DNA from 2 places in the Serratia sp. UGAL515B_01 genome. Region 1 is predicted to be linked to the other one. Evidence: predicted binding sites of a transcription regulator. Region 1 holds the regulator's gene; the other holds the start of a gene.
The links. Region 1 encodes LexA, which represses DNA repair genes until DNA is damaged. Its sites were predicted from a motif close to TNCTGTATGTACATACAGNA; they were not measured.
Positions count from the first base shown of each region.

Region 1 (3,426 bases):
GTTCGGGAACGCCCACCTTCAACAAAGTATTCTACTGAGTAGCCGCGAGTGAACAACTCACCAAGATATTCACGGAACACCGTCGAATAGAGTTTATTACCCTTGAAAGTCCGACGGATGAAGAACGCACCCAAGCGGCGGAAAATCGGCCCAGCAGGCCAGAAATTCAAATTGATACCGGCAGCAATATGCGGTGGTACCAGCCCTTGGTGGTAGAGCACGTAAGAAAGTAACAGGTAGTCCATATGGCTACGGTGACAGGGAACATAGACAATCTCGTGGCCGTCCTGCGCCAATTGACGCACGCGCTCAGCATTGGTGACGTTGATACCCTGATACAAACGGTTCCAGGTCCAGCTGAGCACACGGTCAGACAGGCGCACCGCTTCATAGGAAAAGTTAGCAGCAATCTCTTCCATCAATGCAATTGCATTTTGTTGTGCTTTTTCGTGAGAGATCTTCTTGCTACGAGCCTCGTCTTCGACGGCTTTTTCAATCGCTTTGGAAGCCAGTAGTTTATTAAACAGATCCTGACGGTCAGGCAGGCTTGGCCCAACTGCGGCCAAACGCTGGCGTGCGAAGTGCATACGTGCCACTCGAGCCAGTTTCTGCGCGATAGATTTATCTGTGCCATGCTCGGTCGCCATTCGGCGTAAAGACACGGTATTAGAGAAGCGGACAAAGCTGTCTCGCCCTAACCATAATACGGCAAAGAATTTCTGTACCCCGTTCAGCAGGCGTAGTTGCGGCGCACCTTGGCCTTCACGCCCTGGGGAACGGCCAAACATTACCGATACCGGCAACATCTGAATATCAAGCTCTAGGTTGTTACGATGTAAATCCAGATAATCGTGGAACAGCTTTACCGACTCTTCTTTCGGCGTGTAATAACGGAATACGCGCGGACCATCGTGAATAAACACATGGCTAGGCAGTACGATACCGTCTATTTCGAGTGGTTTAAGGGGATCGGGCAGATCTTGCTCTAGGCACTGGGTGCGCAAAGTCAGTAAATCCGCCTTGGAATTATAAGGTAAAACATACAAAATCGGCCGTGAGGGGTCTAACCCTAACTCCATGACCGGATCTGAAGGGATAACCTTACTGTTTACCAATAATTTCATTGGTAAACTCAATAATTTATAATAAATTTTACGCCAACCTGACATAACAACGTGAAGCCTCTTGTTAGCAATGCGCCGCAAGAATACCAGAAACCGGGTAACAGGTCTGTGGTGTTGGGAAATCCAGAACCATCCAGGCAATGGATAGACTTAATTAGATTATACCGTATGTGTGTCAGCTTGCAGCGCTGACCACTATGGCAGGGCTAGCCTTATGCTCAAAAAATGCCTTGCTGTATCCTGAATTGGTGACGGTTCTATCATTTACCGCTGAGAAAGGTCCCCTTACCATGGCAAATCAAATCACTGGTCTAAAACGTATTGTGAAAGCCGTTGGTTATTCATATAAAGGTTTATCAGCAGCTTGGCACAACGAGGCCTCATTCCGCCAGGAGCTGGTTGTTGCCGTGTTGGCTATCATACTGGCGATTTGGTTGGATGTCGGTGCCGTAGCACGGATTTTACTGATAGGTTCGGTAATGCTGGTGATGATTATCGAAATACTCAACAGTGCCATTGAAGCTGTCGTTGACCGTGTAGGAGCGGACTACCACGAATTATCGGGGCGGGCGAAAGACATGGGTTCGGCGGCGGTATCTTTGACGATTATTTTGGCGCTGTTTGTTTGGGGCTCCGTGCTTTGGGTGCATTTTGCTTGAAGTTAAGGTGACAATGTTGCGAACAAGTTCGCTAATCCCTGATTTTTATTCATTCTTAGGTTCCCAATCTATATTTACCTGTATATACTCACAGCAAGACTGTATAAACAAACAGGGGGCGGAATGAAAGCACTAACTACCAGGCAGCAAGAGGTCTATGACCTGATTCGCGATCATATTTCTCAAACGGGCATGCCACCAACGCGTGCCGAGATCGCAACACGTCTGGGGTTCCGTTCGCCAAATGCTGCTGAAGAACATCTGAAGGCACTGGCCCGTAAAGGTGTCATCGAAATCGTCTCCGGTGCCTCTCGGGGGATTCGCCTGCTGATGGAAGATGAAGAGGGGCTGCCTTTGGTAGGTCGGGTCGCTGCTGGTGAACCTTTACTGGCTCAGCAACATATCGAAGGGCATTACAAAGTTGATCCTTCCCTGTTCAAACCTAATGCAGATTTTCTGCTGCGAGTGAGCGGTATGTCGATGCGTGACATTGGCATTCTGGATGGCGATTTGCTGGCAGTGCATAAAACTCAGGATGTGCGTAACGGCCAGGTGGTCGTCGCCCGTATTGAGGACGAAGTTACTGTAAAACGTCTGAAAAAGCACGGTAACGTTGTTGAGTTACTGCCGGAAAACAGTGAGTTTCAGCCGATAGTGGTTGATCTGCGTCAACAGAATTTCACTATAGAAGGTTTGGCGGTTGGGGTGATCCGTAACGGTGACTGGCTCTAAAGGTTTTACCAGGTATTGGTGCCCACGTTTATCGACCATCTTCTTTCAATGCACAGACAATATACCCAAGTAACTTCAAGATACAGGTAACCAACATCCCTGTAACTTGAAGGGCTGCGTAAACAATGCCGTTACCTGAAAGATAGCAGGGTATATCGTGCAGCCCTAGTGCGATTTCTTTTTTAACTCATCCTTAACTGACCCTGCCTTGAGAACGTACTGCTATGCGCCTGCTTTCTACTTTCACCAGCGATGCCGACAAAGCGCTGTGGCGCCTTGCACTGCCGATGATCTTTTCCAATATTACGGTTCCCTTGCTCGGTTTGGTTGATACAGCCGTTATCGGTCATCTTGACAGCCCGATTTACCTTGGTGGTGTTGCCGTCGGCTCTATGGTGACCAGCTTCCTGTTTATGCTGATGCTATTTTTGCGCATGAGCACTACCGGCCTTGCGGCACAGGCGTTGGGAGCGCAAGACCCACGGAAATTGGCGCGTACTTTTATACAACCATTCTTACTGGCTCTGCTGGCAGGGATGGCTATTGTGGTGTTGCGTACGCCGTTGATCACGCTTGCACTGCATGTAGTCGGTGGCGATAGGGACGTGTTGGCACAAGCAAGACTATTTCTGGAGGTCCGTTGGTTGAGTGCCCCCGCAGCATTAGCCAATATGGTGCTGTTGGGCTGGCTGCTGGGTGTCCAGTATATACGTGCGCCGGTAATTTTACTGATTAGCGGCAATCTGCTGAACATCGTATTGGATATCTGGCTGGTGATGGGACTGGGTTGGAATGTGCAAGGGGCTGCAGCAGCGACGGTTATTGCGGAATATGCAACGCTAATGCTTGGCTTATGGTTATCATTACGGGTATTACGTTTACACGGGATTTCGCTGGCAATATTACTCACA
Region 1 is NZ_CP109901.1:3,481,640-3,485,065, reverse strand. Features, by position in the region: gene plsB (glycerol-3-phosphate 1-O-acyltransferase PlsB) at 1-1,169, opposite strand, end outside; gene OK023_RS15710 (diacylglycerol kinase) at 1,415-1,783, shown strand; gene lexA (transcriptional repressor LexA) at 1,907-2,515, shown strand; gene dinF (MATE family efflux transporter DinF) at 2,740-3,426, shown strand, end outside.

Region 2 (3,426 bases), 1.8 Mb from region 1:
GCATCGTGTGACTCGCCCTGGTGGATTGATCCTGTTTTCTACGCTGGCAGAAGGAACTTTGCATGAGCTAGGGGATGCCTGGCAGCAGGTGGATGGTGAACGTCATGTTAATGATTTTTTGCCACTCATGAAAATCTCTAGCGCATGCCGCCATTATCGCCATCATCTTGAGTCTGCATGGCAAACGCTGACTTACCCAGATGTTATGACGCTGATGCGTTCGCTCAAGGGGATTGGTGCTACGCATTTGCATCAGGGGCGTGAGGTTGGGCTGCTTTCCCGCCAGCGTTTTGCCGCATTGCAGGACGCTTATGCAAGCCTGTGTGGGCAATTGCCACTCAGTTATCATCTGGTTTATGGGGTAATTTATCGTGACTAAACGCTGGTTCGTGACCGGAACGGATACCGAGGTGGGGAAAACCGTTGCCAGCTGCGCACTGTTACAAGCTGCCAGCGCTGCGGGATGGCGCTGTGCCGGTTACAAACCGGTGGCATCGGGCAGTGAGATGACCAGCGAGGGATTGCGCAACAGCGATGCGTTATCCTTACTGAGCCATAGCAAAGTAGTGATGGACTATAGCTTAGTGAATCCTTACACCTTTGCTGAGCCGACTTCACCCCATATTGCCAGCCGAGATGTGGGCCTCCCCATTTCTCTGCCACGGCTTTCTGCTGGCTTGCGTGATCTTGAAAAACAAGCCGACTGGTTGCTGGTGGAAGGTGCTGGAGGCTGGTTCACGCCACTTTCCGAGCAGCATACACTCGCCGATTGGGTGCAACAGGAGCGGTTACCGGTGATCTTGGTGGTGGGTATTAAGTTAGGCTGTATCAACCATGCGTTACTGACCGCCCAAGCGATCCAGCAGGCAGAATTAACCTTGGCAGGCTGGATTGCTAACGATGTTACCGCACCGGGACGACGCCATCAGGAATATCTGACAACGCTTTGCCGTATGCTGCCCGCGCCTTTGCTGGGAGAGATCCCATATCTGCCCAATATAGAACTGCAGCCGTTAGGGCAATATCTTGATTTGACACTGCTGAGTTAATGAAAAATAAATATTTAAAAAACAATAGATTATACTCATTTCGCGTGCTCCTATTATTGGAGCCTGTGCTATTTCCTGAGCAAACGAAAAGGGTGGGTGCGATCTTTTAGTATGAATCGTCATAACCAAAGCAATATTATTGTAAAAAATAACTAAAAAACGGGCTTCAGAGGTATTTCGAAGAGAAAAGCGTTTTTTCTGTAACTCCCGCCCCCCTAGGGGTTGTGGGAGTTATCCACTATTTCTGTGGATAACCTTGTGCATTATATCTAGAAAACCAGCTTAAACAGAGAGCGGACGCGGGTTGTATCGGCGTTGTCCGCATTATCATCTTTTTATTAAAAACATTAAATATCAACAAATTAATTAAAATCAAGCAAGGTAGTTAAGCGGTGAAGCTCTGTGAGTGGTTTTTCGTCAGAACGCTATCAATGCGTTAATGAATAGCGGTAGCTGGGGATAACATGGCTATTGACAATAAAAATATTGCACTGTGGACACTTTATCGACGCCTTGATGACGTATTAAGGTATGTTAATAGACAAATTCACTTGAGGCTGGTTTTATATCCAGTATGATAAGCCTTGGCGCAAATTATCAAGGCTGAACATACTAAGTAGTAGCCTCTGGTAAATGCTAACCTGACCACAGTAAAGCGGGTGTCGTGCCTTGTTTGCATCACTCTCCGTGCCCCTAACGCCCGGCTGCAACCTGAACGATGAAGGGATATGAGCAAACTTTTCAAACTGCATTCAGAATTCAAACCGGCTGGCGATCAGCCAGAAGCCATTCGCAAATTGGAAGAAGGGCTGGAAGATGGTCTGGCGCATCAGACTTTGTTGGGGGTCACCGGTTCGGGCAAGACCTTCACTATCGCCAATGTGATCGCCGATCTTAACCGGCCAACCATGGTGCTTGCACCGAATAAGACGCTGGCGGCACAACTCTATGGTGAGATGAAAGAATTCTTTCCTGAGAATGCCGTAGAGTATTTTGTCTCTTATTACGACTACTACCAGCCAGAAGCCTATGTGCCAAGTTCTGATACGTTCATTGAGAAGGACGCGTCGGTAAACGAACATATAGAGCAGATGCGCCTTTCGGCAACCAAGGCGTTGCTCGAACGGCGTGATGTGGTGGTTGTGGCGTCGGTCTCTGCGATCTACGGTCTTGGCGATCCCGATCTTTACCTGAAAATGATGTTGCACCTGACCAAGGGTATGATCATCGATCAGCGTTCGATCCTGCGGCGTTTAGCAGAGTTGCAATACACACGCAACGATCAGGCTTTCCAGCGTGCAACCTTTCGCGTTCGTGGCGAGGTCATCGATATTTTCCCTGCTGAATCAGACGAATTGGCACTGCGTGTTGAGCTATTTGATGAGGAAGTGGAGCGCCTGTCGTTGTTTGATCCACTCACCGGCCAGATCGAGCAAGTGGTACAGCGTTTCACCATTTACCCCAAGTCCCACTATGTTACGCCGCGTGAACGTATTGTGCAGGCGATAGAAGAGATTAAGGTGGAACTGGCGCAACGGCGAAAGGTGCTGTTAGAAAACAACAAACTGTTGGAAGAGCAGAGGCTTTCGCAGCGTACCCAGTTCGATCTCGAGATGATGAACGAATTGGGCTATTGCTCAGGCATTGAAAACTATTCGCGTTACCTCTCTGGGCGCGGTGAGGGGGAGCCACCTCCTACGCTATTCGACTACCTGCCGGCAGACGGCTTGCTGGTGGTGGACGAATCACACGTTACCATTCCGCAGATTGGTGGGATGTTTAAAGGCGACCGATCACGTAAAGAAACATTGGTAGAATATGGTTTCCGCTTGCCCTCTGCGCTAGATAACCGGCCGATGCGCTTTGAAGAGTTTGAAGCTCTGGCACCTCAGACTATCTACGTTTCTGCCACACCGGGCAAGTATGAGTTGGAGAAGTCTGGCGGTGATGTTATCGACCAGGTCGTCCGTCCAACCGGTTTGCTAGACCCCGAAGTGGAAGTTCGTCCTGTCACGACACAGGTTGATGATTTGCTCTCTGAAATCCGTAAGCGCGTGGCCATCAACGAACGTGTACTGGTCACTACGCTCACCAAACGTATGGCAGAAGACCTTACCGAATATCTGGAAGAACATGGTGAGCGGGTGCGCTATCTGCACTCAGATATTGATACGGTAGAACGTGTCGAAATCATCCGTGATTTACGCCTTGGTGAGTTCGATGTCTTGGTAGGGATCAACCTGTTAAGGGAAGGCCTTGATATGCCTGAGGTGTCGTTGGTGGCGATTCTAGACGCAGATAAAGAAGGGTTTCTGCGTTCCGAGCGTTCCCTGATCCAAACCATTGGCCGTGCAGCCCGTAATCTTAACGGTAAGGC
Region 2 is NZ_CP109901.1:1,021,079-1,024,504, forward strand. Features, by position in the region: gene bioC (malonyl-ACP O-methyltransferase BioC) at 1-379, shown strand, start outside; gene bioD (dethiobiotin synthase) at 372-1,049, shown strand; gene uvrB (excinuclease ABC subunit UvrB) at 1,778-3,426, shown strand, end outside.
Region 2: the regulator LexA is predicted to act here: its motif matches at 1,605-1,624, upstream of uvrB (excinuclease ABC subunit UvrB).